Regions from separate parts of the Nocardiopsis sp. LDBS1602 genome, predicted to be linked through region 2. Evidence: predicted binding sites of a transcription regulator. Region 2 holds the regulator's gene; the other holds the start of a gene.
What was found. Region 2 encodes HrcA, which represses chaperone genes, less so after heat shock. Its sites were predicted from a motif close to TTGGCACTCTCNNNNNGAGAGTGCCAA; they were not measured.
Positions count from the first base shown of each region.

Region 1 (8,252 bases), on a different contig from region 2:
ACCGGTTACACCCTGCCGGGGCTGAGGCCCGAAAGTGTTTGCTTTGCGCCTCCGCTTCGCTTCGGCGCGTGTTCGGGCGCCAAGGGAGGGAGCGTTCTTCATCCTCGTCCACGCCTACGCTCGTACCTCGCGGGCGGCTCGACTCGTCTTGCAGAACACTCCCGGCGCCCGAACCGGAAACCCCCCGTGGCGAGGTGGGAGACCGAGCAGCGGTCACACCCCTAACGGTGCGGGTTGACCACGACCTCCACCCGCTGGAACTCCTTCAGATCGGTGTAACCCGAGGTGGCCATGGTGCGGCGGAGGGCGCCCATGAGGTTCATGGAGCCGTCGCTGGTGGAGGCGGGGCCGTGGAGGATCGACTTGAGGTCGCCGATGGTGCCGACCTCGACGCGTTCGCCGCGCGGGAGCTCCTCGTGGTGGGCCTCGCTGCCCCAGTGGTAGCCGCCGCCGGGCGCCTCGGTGGCGCGGGCCAGCGGGGATCCGACCATGACGGCGTCGGCGCCGCAGGCCAGGGCCTTGGCGATGTCGCCGCTGCCGGTCATACCGCCGTCGGCGATGACGTGCACGTAACGGCCGCCGGATTCGTCGAGGTAGTCGCGGCGGGCCGCGGCGACGTCGCCGATGGCGCTGGCCATGGGGACGGCCACGCCCAGGACGGAGCGGGTGGTGTGGCCGGAGCCGCCGCCGAAGCCGACGAGGACACCGGCGGCACCGGTGCGCATCAGGTGCAGGGCGGCGGTGTAGGTGGCGCAGCCGCCGACCACGACGGGGACGTCGAGGTCGTAGATGAACTGCTTGAGGTTGAGCGGCTCGGCCCGGCCGGAGACGTGCTCGGCGGAGACGGTGGTGCCGCGGATGACGAAGATGTCCACGCCCGCGTCGACGACCGCCTTGTGGTACTGGGCGGTGCGCTGCGGCGACAGGCGCGCGGCGGTGACCAGACCGGCGTCACGGATCTCCTCGATCCGGCGGCCGATCAGCTCCTCCTGGATGGGGGCGGAGTAGATCTCCTGGAGCCGCTTGGTGGCCGCGACGTCGTCGAGGTCCCGGATCTCCTGGAGCAGCGGTTCGGGGTCCTCGTAGCGGGTCCACAGACCCTCCAGGTCGAGAACGCCGAGTCCGCCCTGTTCACCGACCGCGACCACGGTCTTGGGCGAGGCGACGCTGTCCATGGGGCTGACCACCAGGGGCGTCTCGAACCGGTAGGCGTCGATCTGCCAGGCGATCGACACCTCCTCCGGGTCGCGGGTCCGTCGGGCGGGCACGATCCCGATCTCGTCGAGTTCGTAGGCACGACGCCCGTTCTTGCCCAGCCCGATCTCCACCTGAGCCAACGCTTCGCTTCCCCTCTGACGTGCGGCTCCGGCCGGTCGACCGGAGCGATGACCGCGGACGCGAGTCTATCCGCCCGCGGTCATCCTCTGCTCGGCCCCATCGCCCGAAGTCAGCGGGCGTTGTAGTTGGGGGCCTCCACGGTCATCTTGATGTCGTGCGGGTGGCTCTCGCGCAGGCCGGCGCTGGTGATGCGCATGAGCTGGCCACGCTCGCGGAGCTCGGGGACGGTGCGGGTGCCCGCGTACCACATGGACTGGTGGAGACCGCCGACGAGCTGGTGGGCGACGGCCGAGAGCGGGCCGCGGAAGGGGACCTGTCCTTCGATGCCCTCGGGGACGAGCTTGTCCTCGGAGGAGACGTCGGCCTGCGCGTAGCGGTCCTTGGAGAAGGAACGGCCGCGCATGGCGCCCAACGACCCCATGCCCCGGTAGGCCTTGAACTGCTTGCCGTTGATGAAGATGAGCTCGCCCGGGCTCTCCTCGACACCGGCGAGGAGGCTGCCGAGCATGACGCTGCTCGCCCCGGCGGTGATGGCCTTGGCGATCTCGCCCGAGTACTGGAGACCGCCGTCGGCGATGAGCGGGACCTCGGCCGGCCCACAGGCCTTGGCGGCCTCGAGGATGGCGGTGAGCTGGGGCGCGCCCACGCCGGCGACCACGCGGGTGGTGCAGATGGAGCCCGGCCCCACACCGACCTTGACGGCGTCGGCGCCGGCGTCGATCAGCAGCTGGGCGCCGGCGCGGGTGGCGACGTTGCCGGCGACGATGTCGGCGCGGGAGTTGGCCTTGAGCTTGGAGACCATGTCGGCGAGGCCGGCGGAGTGGCCGTGCGCGGTGTCGACGACGATGAAGTCGACCCCGGCGTCGATGAGCAGCTTGGCGCGCTCCTCGGCGGCGGTTCCCACTCCCACGGCGCCGCCGACGACGAGGCGGCCGTCGGCGTCCTTGGTGGCGTTGGGGAACTGCTCGCTCTTGATGAAGTCCTTGACGGTGATCAGACCGCGCAGGCGGTTGTCGGCGTCCACGAGCGGGAGCTTCTCGACCTTGTGCTCGCGCAGCAGTTCGAAGGCGCGCTCGCGGCCGACGCCGACGGGGGCGGTGACCAGGTTCCGGGTGGTCATGACCTCGCGGACCGGGCGGGAGCGGTCGTCCTCGAAGCGCATGTCACGGTTGGTGACGATGCCGACGAGGGTGCCGTTCTCGTCGGTGACCGGGACGCCGGAGATCCGGTAGTGGGCGCAGAGGCGCTCGACCTCGGCCAGGTCGTCCTCGGGACGACAGGTGACGGGGTCGGTGACCATGCCGGCCTCGGAGCGCTTGACCAGGTCGACCTGGCCCGCCTGGTCTTCGGCGGAGAGGTTGCGGTGCAGGACGCCGACGCCGCCCTGGCGGGCCATCGCCACGGCCATGCGGGCCTCGGTGACGGTGTCCATCGCGGCGGAGATCAGCGGGATGCTCAGGGAGATGTTGCGGGACAGCCGCGTGGCGGTGTCCACCTCTCCGGGCTGAAGGTCGGAGTAGGCCGGGACCAGCAGAACATCGTCGTAGGTCAGGCCCGGCGGGAGCAGTTTGTCCCCGTAGTCGCTGTAGTCCTGGCTCATGACACAACCTCCGCTGTTGACCGGCAACACCTGCGCGGATCGCCCCCGCGTGTCGTCTCATCCTAGGTCGTCGACCCGGTCGCCCCAGGTGGATCGGACTGTTTGCCCCGTCACCCCGCACCCAAAGTGGCCAACGTCACGGTTTGAGCGGCCCTCAGGTCAAGAGAGGATCACCGGGGCGCGGCGTGAAGGTAACGGCAGTAGCCCTTGGAGCCCACGATCAGAGGGTGGACGAAACGGTTCGGACAGGAACGCGGTCCCGGCCCGGGCCTGCGCCCGTGTTCGAGGGAGCTTCTATGGGAGGACGCGGTTCGCCAGGGCCACCTTCCGAAGCCGAGCGATAGCTCGGTGCTGGGCAACCCGTACCGCCCCTGCCGACATTCCAAGGAGATTTCCCGTCTCGTCCGCTGTCAATCCTGTGATCACCCGCATCACCAGCAGTCTTCGCTGCTGTTCGGGCAATTCGTCGAGGAGGTCTCTGGCCCGCTGTGCCTCGATCACGCGCACTGCGGACTCCTCGGGCCCCGGCCCCTCGTCCGGCTGTTCGGGCACGGTGTCGGTGGGGACCGTCTCCACCCGACCCGCCACACGGAGGGTGTCCGCGACCTTGTGCGCGGCGATGCCGAACACGAAGGAGGCGAAGGGCCTGCCTCGGTCCTGGTAGCGGGGGATCGCCGAGAGCAGGGCTATACAGACCTCCTGCGCGACGTCGTCGGAGTAGTGCGCCAGCCCCGAGACCCGTGCCAGGCGACTGCGACAGTACCTGACCACCATGGGCCGGACCTCGCGCAGTAGCGAGTCCATGGCACTGTCATCTCCTTGGACGGCGAGCGAACCCAATCGGTTCAAACCCGTCTCACGCGATTCGGGGGCCGCCCCCTCGTGTTCCTTGGGCGTCCCTGTCCGCTGCGCGGTAACGCCTTCCCGGGCGCCTGCATCCGTCACGTTACGAATGATGCCCGCACCACGGGACCCAACCACTCCAAACGGCAACTACAGAATGGTCACATTTTGGGAAAATAGGCTGAAATCGCCACCACATCGACCCTGTTTTTCGCCCTCAGCGTGGTAATGAGCGGGGGTGGGACGCCGTGGCGCCCCACCCCCGCTCGAGGTCATCGGTACGGAAACGTACCCGACCCGACGCTCCTAGTGAGCGTGGCCGTGACCGTCGTCGTCGCTCTCCTCGGGCTTGTCCGCGACCAGCACCTCGGTGGTCAGCAGCATGCCCGCGATGGAGGCGGCGTTCTGGACGGCGGAGCGGGAGACCTTGACCGGGTCGAGGATGCCCTCGGCGGTCAGGTCGCCGTAGGTGCCGGTCGCGGCGTTGAAGCCGTGGCCGACCTCCAGCTCGGAGACACGGTGCGTGACGACGTAGCCCTCGGCGCCCGCGTTCTCCGCGATCCACCGGGCGGGCTCGACCAGGGCGCGGCGGACGATCGCCACACCGGTGGCCTCGTCACCGGTCAGGCCCAGGTCGCCCAGGGCGGTGGAGGCGTGCACCAGGGAGGCGCCGCCACCGGCGACGATGCCCTCCTCGATGGCCGCGCGGGTCGCCGAGATGGCGTCCTCGAGGCGGTGCTTCTTCTCCTTGAGCTCGACCTCGGTGGCCGCGCCCACGCGCAGCACCGAGACGCCGCCGGCGAGCTTGGCCAGACGCTCCTGGAGCTTCTCGCGGTCCCAGTCGGAGTCGCTCGCCTCGATCTCGTTGCGGATCTGGCGAACGCGGTCCTCGACCTCGGCCTGCGCGCCGGCACCGTCGACGAGCGTCGTGGCGTCCTTGGTGATCGTGATGCGACGGACGCTGCCCAGCGCGTCCAGCTCGGCGTTCTCCAGGGTCAGGCCGACCTCCTCGGAGATGACCTGGCCGCCGGTCAGAACGGCGATGTCCTGGAGCATGGCCTTGCGGCGCTCACCGAAGCCGGGCGCCTTGACGGCGGCGACGTTGAGCATGCCGCGCATCTTGTTCAGCACCAGGGCGCCCAGGGCGTCGCCCTCGACGTCCTCGGCGATGATCAGCAGCGGCTTCTTGCTCTGGACGACCTTCTCCAGGAGCGGCAGCAGCTCGTTGAGGTTGCCGATCTTGCCCTGCGAGATGAGGACGAGGGCGTCCTCCAGGACCGCCTCCTGGCGGTCCCCGTCCGTGACGAAGTACGGGGAGATGTAGCCCTTGTCGAACTGCATGCCCTCGGTGAAGTCGAGCTCCAGACCGAAGGTCGGGGCCTCCTCCACCGTGATGACGCCGTCCTTGCCGACCTTGTCGAAGGCCTCGGCGATCAGGTCGCCGATCTGGGCGTCCTGGGCGGAGTTGGTCGCCACGTAGGCGATGTCGGAGCGCTCCTTGATCGGAACGGCGCGCTCCAGGAGGGTGCGCGACACCTCGGCGGCGGCGGCGTCGATGCCCTTCTTCAGGGACATCGGGGAGGCGCCGGCGGCCACGCTGCGCAGGCCCTCGCGGACCAGCGCCTGGGCCAGCACGGTGGCGGTGGTGGTGCCGTCGCCCGCGGCGTCGTTGGTCTTGGTGGCGACCTCCTTGACCAGCTGGGCGCCCAGGTTCTCGTAGGGCTCGTCCAGCTCGATCTCACGGGCGACGGTCACACCGTCGTTCGTGATGGTGGGGGCGCCGAACTTCTTGTCGATGACGACGTTGCGGCCGCGCGGGCCCAGGGTCACCTTGACGGCGTCGGCGAGACGGTTCACGCCCTGCTCGAGAGCGCGGCGGGCGTCGTCCTCGAACTCCAGGATCTTCGGCATCTGTGGTGTTTCCTCTTAGCGGTGTGAGGTCGAAACGAGAACATCCCGCCCCGCCCGGCTTCGAAGGCCGACCGGTGCGGGATGTTGAGGGCTCAGTAGCCGAGGACTACTTCTCGACGACCGCGAGCAGGTCGCGAGCGGAGAGAACCAGGTACTCCTGGCCGTCGTACTTGACCTCGGTGCCGCCGTACTTGCTGTAGAGGACGACGTCGCCGACCTTCACATCGAGGGCGACGCGCTTGCCGTTGTCGTCGAGGCGACCGGGACCCACGGCCAGGATCTCGCCCTCCTGGGGCTTCTCCTTGGCGGTGTCCGGGATGACCAGACCGGAGGCGGTGGTCTGCTCGGCCTCCAGGGTCTTGACCACGACGCGGTCCTCGAGCGGCTTCAGCACGGTCTTGGTGGCGGTCGACACTGTGTGACCTCCCCCTTCAAGGTTTCGGTGTCCTGAACATCGGCCCGTGCGGTGGCACGGACCGGCTATGTAAAAGGGGCGACCGCGGCGGCCTGTCGTCGCGGGTGCCAGACCGGCCTCGTCGCGTTTAGCACTCTACCCCCGAGAGTGCCAGAATGGAAATGTGGCGAGGACCCCTCCCGTAGGGGGCGGCCACCTACCCCGTCGTGCCCATCGCAGGAGGATCCATGCGCCTTCCCGCCTTCTCGGCCCTGCTCACCGACGCCGGGCGGGAGATCATCGCCGGCGTGGATCCGTCCGAGGCGGCCCGGAATCCGCTGGCGACCGCCTCCCACCTGCGCGAAGATCCGGCCGTGGCGGCGCTGTCCCCGGAACTCCCCGTCTCCGAGCTGGTCAACGCCGTGATGACCCAGGTGGGGCTGCGCGAGCGGGGGCGCGCCAAGTTCGGAGAGCGCGCACGGGGGATGTTCTTCACCCCCGACGGTCTCGAACAGTCCACCCGGGGCTCGGTGGCCGCCTATCGCGCGGCGAGGATCGCCGCGACGTCCGCCGTCTCCCTGGACGCGGGCGACCTGTGCTGTGGGATCGGCGCGGACCTGCTGGCCCTGGCCGAACGGGGGGTGAGGGTCGAGGGGGTGGACGCCGACCCCCTCACGGTGGCGGTGGCCCGCGCCAACATCGAGGCCCTCGGACTGGAGTCGTACGCCCGCGTCCGTGAGGGCGACGTGAACGACGTGACCCCGGGCGCCTACCCCCTGCTGTTCTGCGACCCGGCCCGTCGGGGCGGTCGTGGCCGGGTGTTCGACCCGGCCGCCTACTCCCCTTCGTGGGACGTGGCCACCGATCTGGCCGAGAGGGCCGAGGCGGCCTGCTTGAAGGCCGCCCCCGGGATCCCCCACGAGGTGCTCTCGCCCGCCGCCTCCGCCGAGTGGATCTCGGTGGACGGGGAACTGAAGGAGACGGCCCTGTGGTTCGGGGCCCTGGCCGGGGGGCCGAGCCGGCGGGCGACGGTCCTGCACGAACGCCCGGGGCTGCTGGAACGCGAGGGGGCGATCGCCCACCTGGACTCCGATCCCGACGTCGGCCCGGCTCCGGTGGACGCCCCACGTCGCTACCTCTACGACCCCGACCCCGCCGTGGTGCGTTCGCACCTGGTGGCGGAGGCGGCCGCGCGCGTGGACGGCGCGCTGTTGGACGAGCGCATCGCCTACTTCACCTCGGAGCGGGCGGAGGCCTCGGCTCTGTGGCGCGTGCTGGAGATCGTCGAGTTCGCGCCGTTCTCCCTGAAGCGATTGCGTTCTTCGATTCGATCGCACAAGGCCGGAACGATAACGATCAAGAAACGTGGTTCGGCGGTGGACACCGAGAAACTCCGCCGTGATCTGCGGGCCTCCGGACCGGAATCCATGACCGTCGTCCTCACCCGGATCGGAGAAAAGCCCTTCTACCTGCTGTGTCGTAGGATCCCCGCGCCACAGGCGATCTGAGCGGACCCTCGACCCGGGGTGCGGATCGGCCCTCCGGCATTCGAAACGGCGGCCGGGAACCATATCGTTACCTATCCCACCGACATCTTTGGCGGTCTCCCCTGGCTCGCCCAAGGGATGTCGTTAAACTGGCGAACGCTGAATTCTTTCCCTTCTCATGGGCTCCCCCGGAAGGCCACGCTCGTCGGATCCGCTCCCCCGCGGTTCGTCCGGCGACGACCCGCACCCGCTGTGTGCACGCACGGTCACGTTTTCATCACGGTGAGACGCGACCGGCGCGTGACCACGCCCGCCCGGGGACCATCGAGAACCCGTCCCCCCGGTACCTCTCCACCGTCCGATGAATCCGGGTACGGACGGGAGCGCCAGAACCATAAGGAGCACCTCGGTGGAACAGACCAATCACAACTTCCTCAACGGGGGAGGTCAGGCCGGTGTCTCCGACCGGATGCGCGACCTCCTGTCCCAGGCCGCTCAGGAACACGTCTCGGAACAGAAGTCCCAGGGTGCCGTCAACGAGGAGATGCGTCAGCGCCTCGAGGGCATGGAGTGGCTGCTGCGCGAGCTGCGCGAGCGCGAACTCGTCTCTCTGGCCGAGTCGATCACCGCGGTCGACGGACGCATCGACGACTTCATGGCCCGCCCCCCGGAGTGGGCC
Region 1 is NZ_JAYLVW010000002.1:446,394-454,645, reverse strand. It holds gene U9J66_RS10150 (GuaB3 family IMP dehydrogenase-related protein) at 222-1,328, opposite strand; gene guaB (IMP dehydrogenase) at 1,448-2,938, opposite strand; gene U9J66_RS10140 (sigma-70 family RNA polymerase sigma factor) at 3,233-3,883, opposite strand; gene groL (chaperonin GroEL) at 4,088-5,692, opposite strand; gene groES (co-chaperone GroES) at 5,799-6,107, opposite strand; gene U9J66_RS10125 (class I SAM-dependent methyltransferase) at 6,335-7,594, shown strand; gene U9J66_RS10120 (hypothetical protein) at 7,983-8,252, shown strand, end outside.
Region 1: a site for HrcA is predicted at 6,235-6,261, ahead of groES (co-chaperone GroES). Genes of this name have one in related genera too.

Region 2 (8,252 bases):
CCCGCGACAAGGGTGTGCGTCGAACTGACGTGACGACAGAAACCATGGTGGCCGGAGCCACCACGGCGCCACTCGCGGTCGAGTGGGACGCCGACCACGCCGTGACGGAGCTCTACCGGGAGCACTACCGCCCCCTCGTCAGGCTGGCCGCGCTTCTCGTCCGGGACCATGCGACCGCGGAGGAAGTCGTTCAGGACGCCTTCGTGGCCATGCACGGAGCCTGGCGCCGTCTACGGGACCCCAGCAAGGCCCTGTCCTATCTGCGTCAGGCCGTGGTGAACAAGGCCAGGTCGGTCCTGCGCCACCGCGCGGTCGTGGAGAAGCACGCCCCCAAGGCCCTACCCGACGCCCCCAGCGCCGAGCACGGCGCCATGAACCTGATGGAACGCGAAGCGGTCATCAGGGCCCTACGCAAGCTACCCACTCGTCAGCGAGAGGCCATCGTGCTCCGGTACTACGGTGACCTGTCCGAAGCGCAGATCGCGGACGCCATGGGCATCAGCCGAGGTGCGGTCAAGAGCCACTCCTCCCGTGGTATCGCCGCGCTCCGCTCTGCACTGGAGCAGACCACATGAGCAGTCCAAACGACCAGAACGACCTGGAGTTCGAGGAACAGCTCCGCCGGATGCTCCAAGCGGAGGCGGACACCGTCTCGCCCTCGGCCGAGGGCCTCAACCTGATCCGTGAACGCACCGAGCGGCATCGGCGTTCGTCCTGGTTCGGCCTTCCCTGGCTACGTCCGGTCGCCGCGGTGGCGGCGGCGGTCCTGATCGTGGCCTCGGTGATCATCTCCAGCCCCCAGGTGCGCGACCAGGTGTTGGAGATGGTCCCCGCCGGCGCGGATCGTGAGGGTACGCCTCCGGTGGCGGGCGAGGAACGCGACGGCGACGTCGTGGCGACGTCCGACGAGTCCGACCCCGCCATCGATGGTGGTGGGGCCTCGGAGGAGCCGGAGAAGGACCGAGAGGGTTCGCCCAGCCCCGACGCCGAGGAGGGGTCGGACGAGGAGAAGGTGGAGTCCGCCGCCTCCTGCCGTCCCACGGACATGGCCTCCCCCTCGCCTTCGGGTTCCGACAGGGAGAGGGACCGAGAGGGTTCCTCCTCTCCCGAGGATCGCGACTGCGATCCGGAGAAGGAGCCCACGGCCGGCCCGAGCTCTCCGAGCACCGATCCCGGTTCCGACCCGGACAAGGAGCCCGAGGACAACGAGTCGCCGAACGGCGACGGTTCCGGGAACGGCGGCGGAAGCGGCGGTGGAGGTTCCGAAGAGGACAACGTCACCGTCGAGTGACCGCGACGGTCCGTGTCATGACACGGTCGTACGAAGAGGAGGGGCCGCGCGATCGCGCGGCCCCTCCTCTTTTCGTTCTCTTCGTGTTCGCGGTCCGGCGGTGCCGGGTGCGGTCACCAGCGTCCGGTGCGCGCCTGGAGGACCGACAGTGCCGCCACTCCGGCCGTGGAGGTCCGTAGGACCGAGGGCCCGAGTAGGGCCCGTACGGCGCCGGCCTCGTCGAAGGCGGCGAGTTCGGCGTCGGATACTCCTCCCTCCGGCCCCACCACCAGGACGATGCCTCCGTCGTGGGGGGCTTCGGGGAGGGTGAGCGTGGAGAGCCGTTCGGCGCCGTCCTCGTGCAGGACCACGGCCAGATCGGCCGCGGCGAGCAGTTCGGCCGCGCCCTTGCGGTCGACCGGTTCGGTGACCTCGGGCATCCGGGCACGCCTGGCCTGTTTGGCGGCCTCTCGAGCGCAGGAGCGCCACTTGGCCAGGGCCTTGGAGCCTCGATCGCCCTTCCACTGGGTGACGCAGCGTTCGGCCGCCCAGGGGACGACGACGTCGACCCCGGCCTCGGTCATCGTCTCGACCGCCAGTTCTCCGCGGTCCCGTTTGGGCAGGGCCTGGATCACGGTGAGCCGTGGTCGCGGCTCGGGTTCGTCCAGGCGTTCGGAGACTCGGCAGAGGAGGGTGTCCTTGCCGACGACCTCCACCACCTCGCAGCGGACCCGGAGGCCGAGACCGTCGGAGAGATCGACGGTCTCGCCCTCACGGATGCGTCGGACGGCGGCGGCGTGCCGACCCTCGGGTCCGTCGAGACGGATCAGGTCGGCGGCCAGGGCCCCGGTCTCCACCAGGAAGACCGGCGGCGTCACTTGTTCGCGCCGAAGGCGTCACGGATCTTGGAGAAGAACCCGCCGTGTCCGGGGCTGAATCGTCCCGGGTTCTGGTCCTCGCCGCGCAGTTCGGCGAACTTGCGCAGGAGGGCCTCCTGCTCCTCGTCGAGCTTGCCGGGGGTCTCCACGTCGACCCGGATGCGCAGGTCGCCCCGGCCTCCGCCGTCGAGGTGGGTGACGCCCTTGCCCGGCAGGGTGATCACGTGTCCGGAGTTGGTCCCCGGGCGCAGGTCGATGTTCTCGGTGCCGTCGAGGGTGTCGAAGGCGAAGGAGGCGCCCAGCGCCGCGGCCGTCATCGGCACGGTGATGGTGCAGTGCAGGTCGTCGCCGCGACGTTCGAACGTCGGGTGGGACTTCTGCACGATCTCCAGGATGATGTCGCCGCGCGGTCCGCCGTTGGGGCCGACCTCGCCCTCGCCGGCGAGCTGGATGCGGGTGCCGTCGTCCACACCGGCGGGGATCTTGACGGTACGGGTGACCTTCTCCCGGACCCGCCCCTCTCCGGCGCAGTCTCCGCAGGGGTTGGTGATGACCGAGCCCTGGCCCGAGCACTGCGGGCAGGGGCGCGAGGTCATGACCTGGCCCAGGAAGGAGCGCGTGACCTGGGAGACCTCTCCCTGGCCGTGGCACATCTCGCAGGTGGTGCGGTGCGAACCGGCGGCCGTCCCCTCACCCTGGCAGGTCTCGCACAGGATGGCGGTGGGGAAGGTGATCTCCTTGCTCACGCCGAAGGCGGTCTCGACCAGGTCCAGTTCGATGCGGATCTTGATGCTGCGTCCGCGCCGGACCCGTTCGCGCGGCCCACGCCCACCGGGCTGGCCGCCGCCGAAGAAGGCGTTCATGATGTCGTCGAAGGCGAAGCCGCCCGAGCCGCCGAAGCCGCCGGCCCCTCCCCCGCCGCCCGGAGCGAAGGGGTCCTGGCCCATGTCGAACATCCGACGCTTGTTCTCGTCGGAGAGGACCTCGTAGGCCTGGGTCACCTCCTTGAAGCGCTCCTGGGTCGCCGGGTCCGGGTTGATGTCCGGGTGCAACTCGCGCGCGAGCCGCCGGTACGCCTTCTTGATCTCGTCCTTGGACGCGTCGCGACGCACCCCGAGAACCTGGTAATAGTCTCTGGCCACTGAGTTACTGTCCTGCCAAAATCTGTCCGACATACCGAGCCACCGCACGGACGGCGCCCATCGTCCCCGGGTAGTCCATCCGGGTGGGTCCCACCACACCGATCTTGGCCAGCGACTGGTTTCCCACACCGTAGTCGGCCGACACGATGGAGGTGGATCGAAGCCCCTCGTGGAAGTTCTCCGCGCCGATACGCACGGTGAGCATCGAGGGGTCCTTCGCCTCACCCAACAAACGGATGAGGACCATGTTCTCTTCCAGTGCTTCGAGTACGTCCCGCAGGCTCGCCGCGAAGTCGACCGCCGCGAGGTTGGCGGTGCCCGCCAGGACGATCTTCTCCTCGTGCCGCTCGACGAGGCTCTCCAACAGGACCGAGAGGACGGCGATCGCGAACGATCGGTCCTCCGGCGCGACCTGGGCGGGCAGGTCCTCCACCGCGTCGGGCACGTCACCGAGGTGTTTGCCGGCGATGGCGCGGTTGAGCATGGAGCGCAGGTCCTCCACCACGCTCTCGTCGACGACGCCGAGGCCGTCGATGACCCGCTGTTCGACACGGCCGGTGTTGGTGATGACGACCATCATGATGCGGTGGCCGCCGAGGGGTACGAGTTCCACGTGCTGGACCGACGAGCGGGTCAGCGACGGGTACTGGACGATCGCGACCTGGCGGGTGAGCTGCGCGAGCAGCCGTACCGTGCGAGCGACGATCTCGTCGAGGTCCACGGCGCCGCCGAGGAAGGACTCGATGGCGCGGCGTTCCGCCGCGGAGAGGGGTTTGACCGAGGAGAGGCGGTCCACGAAGAGGCGGTACCCCTTGTCCGTGGGCACCCGTCCGGCACTGGTGTGCGGCTGGGTGATGTACCCCTCCTCCTCCAGCGCGACCATGTCGTTGCGAATGGTCGCCGGAGAGACACCGAGAGGGTGTCGGTCGGCCAACGCCCTGGAACCGACCGGTTCGTTGGTGTTGACGAAGTCCTCGACGACGGCACGCAGGACCGCGAGCTTGCGCTCATCCAGCAACTCGCCACCTCCTGGCACTCCGTGGTCCTCAGTGCCGATTCTATGCCCGACCGCAAACCCGCACGGCTACTCGCCGGGGGCAACGTCCGGGACGCCCTCTCTTCTTCCCGGTGGATCGGCGACCTACCGCACACGGTCGCCGGAGCACCGATCCTCTCACCAGTACACTGCACCACCGTGGCTACCAAGGGAACCGGTCGGTACGGCCGAGACGTTCTGGCGGAGGATCGACGACGACGCGGCGCGAGCGTGGTGCCCGAGGTACCGCTCGCTCGCGACCTGGTCGTGGAGGACGTCGAGGAGACGTTCTGTGGGGCCGTGGTGGCCTGGGACAAGGCCACGGTGACCTTGGAGGATCGGGCCGGTCGACGGCGGGTGTTCGATCTGGAGCCGGCCGCCTTCTCCCTGGAGGGGCGCACGGTGACCCTGGTGCGTCCTCGTGAGGCGCCCAAGGGGCCGTTGCGCAGCGCCTCGGGGTCGATCGCGGTGACCGACGCCCGTGCTCGTACGGCCAGGGAGAGTCGGATCTACGTCGAGGGCGCCCACGACGCGGAGCTGGTGGAGAAGGTGTGGGGTCACGACCTTCGTGTGGAGGGTGTGGCCGTGGAGTTCCTGGAGGGCGTGGACGATCTGCCCTCGGTGGTGGCGGAGTTCTCCCCCGGACCGGGGCGGCGTCTGGGCGTCCTGGTGGACCATCTGGTCCCGGGCTCCAAGGAGAGCCGGATCGCCGAGCGTGTCCAGGGCGAGGACGTGCTCGTGGTGGGGCATCCGTACGTGGACGTGTGGCAGGCGGTGCGCCCCGGGGCGGTGGGGATCCGGGCCTGGCCCGAGGTCCCTCGGGGGCTCCCCTGGAAGGAGGGGGTGGTCTCCGCGCTGGGTTGGCGGATGGAGACGGGCGAGGCCTGGCGGCGCATCCTCGGCTCGGTCCGCGGTTACGGTGATCTCGAACCCTCCCTGTTGGGGCGGGTCGAGGAGCTCATCGACTTCGTCACCGGCCCCCACCCCCTGGAAGACTGAGGTCCCGGGCGCCGTCGTGGTGTGTCCGCCCGACGTCCCGACCGTCGAACCGAGGAAGAGCATGAGCGAGACCCCGTCGAACCCCCCGTCCCCGGACGAGCCTCGGGGGCAGTGGCCGCCGCACCGGGACCAGAGAGGTGGTCCGGGGGCCTCTCCCGCTCCGGGAGGTCCGTCGGGCGGGCATCCCGCGCCCCCTCCGCAGCGACCTGAGGGTTCTCCCCGTCCGGCCCCGCCCGCGGCCGGTGACCATCACACCCTCGGACGACGGCCTTTGATGGGCGGGCGCCCGGACTTCGCCCCTCCGACTCCGCCCGTGCCCCAGGGGCCCCCTCAGGATCACCCGGCTCCGGCTCCACATCACCCGTCGGGCGGGCACCCCGCGCCGACCCCTCAAGCTCCCCAGGGCGCTCCGGTTCCGGGGGGACACCCCGGCCAGGGCGCGCCCCACCCCGTGTCCGCCGCCCCCGCGCCGGTCGGCGGTGGCCGCGACGTCCTGGCGGCGATGCTCGCCCACCTGTCCGGTTTCGTGTTCGCCTTCCTCGGTTGGATCCCACCGCTCGCCGTCTACCTCGCCGAACGCGAGCGTTCCCCGTTCGCGCGGCATCACGCTGCGGAGGCCACGAACTTCCAGCTCACCCTGCTGATCCCCTATCTGCTCTCGGGGGTGCTCTACGTCGTCCTGGGGCTCTTCCTCGGGGATCTGGCCTGGATCGGCCCTCTACTCGTCGCCCTGATCTGGCTCGTGGCGATCGTCCTCGGCGTGATCGCGGCGTCGGGGGCGAACAACGGGGCCTGGAACCGCTACCCGTTCGCCCTCCGTCTCCTGAAATGACCCTTGCGCCATGGGATCCATCGCGGGGCCCGCGGAACGTGCCGGCGGGCGACGTGTCGGTGACCGGCCGTACCCTTCTTCCGGAACACCCTCGAAAGTCGTGGTGTCCGTGTTCATTTCCGGTTTCCGCGCGGCCTCGAGGCCGAAGTACTCTCGGAACCGGCAGGTAGACCCAGTTCCCGCACCTCAAGGATTCCAGTCATGTCCTATCCCGGAAACCCCTCACCCGAAGATCCCTACGGTGGGCAGAACCAGGGCGGATACGGCGGGTATCCGCCGCCGCAGGGGGGACAGCCCTCCGGTGGGTATCCGACTCCGGGGCAGCCCGGCGGGTATCCGCCTCCCCCCGGTCACCCCGGCGAGCACCCTCAGCAGGGCGGGTACCCGCCCATGGGCCACGAGCAGGGCGGTTTCCCGCCCCCCGGGCAGGACCAGGGCGGCTACCCGCCCCCTCCCGGTGGCTACGGCGGCTACGGCGGTTACGGGCCCCACCCCGGCGCGGCGGCCTCCTCCGCGACCACCGGTCAGCCCAACGCCGACGAGCGCAGCATGGGTCTGATCTCCCACCTGGGCGGTGGCCTCCTCGGCCTCCTGGTTCCGCTGATCATGTACCTGATCAAGAAGGACGAGTCCCCCTTCATCCGCGACCAGGCGGCGCAGGCGCTGAACTTCCAGATCCTGATCCTGATCGTCTACATCGTCTCGTTCCCGCTCATGCTCCTGATCATCGGCTACCTCACCTGGTTCGCCGCGTGGGTGTGCGCGATCGTGTTCGGCGTCATGGGCGGTATGGCCGCGAACAAGGGCGAGTGGTACCGCTACCCGTTCAACGTCTCCTGGATCAAGTAGTCCTCGACGTACGAGAGGGGCCCGGCGACGCCGGGCCCCTTCGTCGTGTCCGTCGGGTCAGGTGAGGTCGCGGACCACGGCGTCGGCGAGCAGCCGTCCCCGTCGGGTCAGGACGGCGCGGCCCTCGGCGTGCGCGCGGGGGTCCAGGAGCCCGTCCGCGACCAGCCGTTCCGCGGCCGCCAGTCCGTGGGCGTCGAGCAGCTCCAGCGGGCAGCCGGACTCCACCCGCAGTTCGAGCAGGATCCGTTCGAAGCGGCGTTCGGCGTCGGTGAGGATCTCCCTCGCCTGGGCGGGGGTCTCTCCGGCGGCCAGGCGGGCCGCGTAGGCGGCGGGGTGCTTGACGTTCCACCAACGGGTCCCCCCGACGTGGCTGTGCGCCCCGGGTCCCACGCCCCACCAGTGACCGCCGGTCCAGTAGAGCAGGTTGTGGGCGCTGCGTCCCTCTTCGGTGCGCGCCCAGTTGGACACCTCGTAGGGCGTGTATCCGGCGGACGCGAGGGCCTCGTCCGCCATGAGGTAGCGGTCGGCCATGGCGTCGTCGTCGGGTTCGGTGAGTTCGCCTCGGCGGACACGGGCGGCCAGACGGGTCCCCTCCTCGACGATGAGCGAGTAGGCGGAGACGTGGTCGGGGCCGGCCCCGATGGCGGCCTCCAGTGAGGCGGCCCAGTCCTCGTCGCTCTCGCCGGGGGTGCCGTAGATGAGGTCGAGGTTGACGTGGTCGAACCCGGCCTCTCGTGCCCAGGTGACGCACTGTTCGGGGCGGCCCGGGGTGTGCCCGCGTTCGAGGACGCGCAGGACGTGCGGGCGTGCGCTCTGCATGCCGAAGGAGACCCGGGTGAACCCGGCCCGCCTGAGACGGCGCAGGTAGTCGGGGGTGACGGTCTCGGGGTTGGCCTCGGTGGTGATCTCCGCGTCGGGGGCGAACCCGAAGCGGTCGCCGATCGCGGAGACGATACGTCCCAGGTCCTCGGCGGAGAGCAGGGTGGGGGTGCCTCCGCCGACGAACACGGTGCTCACGCGAGGGCGTTCTCCGGCCAGGACGCGGTCGGCCGTCTCGATCTCGGCCACCGCCTGTCCGGCGTAGGTCTCCCGGGAGGCGGTGGCGGTGCCGTCCCGGGAGACGAGCTCGTCGGCGGTGTAGGTGTTGAAGTCGCAGTAGCCGCAGCGGGTGACGCAGAAGGGCACGTGGACGTAGAACCCGAGGGGTCGGTCCCCGAGCTCGGCGAGGGAGTGCGCGGGAAGGTCC
Region 2 is NZ_JAYLVW010000001.1:1,669,574-1,677,825, forward strand. It holds gene U9J66_RS07605 (SigE family RNA polymerase sigma factor) at 45-575, shown strand; gene U9J66_RS07610 (hypothetical protein) at 572-1,291, shown strand; gene U9J66_RS07615 (16S rRNA (uracil(1498)-N(3))-methyltransferase) at 1,405-2,148, opposite strand; gene dnaJ (molecular chaperone DnaJ) at 2,145-3,290, opposite strand; gene hrcA (heat-inducible transcriptional repressor HrcA) at 3,295-4,308, opposite strand; gene U9J66_RS07630 (DUF3097 domain-containing protein) at 4,486-5,325, shown strand; gene U9J66_RS07635 (DUF4870 domain-containing protein) at 5,777-6,157, shown strand; gene U9J66_RS07640 (DUF4870 domain-containing protein) at 6,359-7,006, shown strand; gene hemW (radical SAM family heme chaperone HemW) at 7,064-8,252, opposite strand, start outside.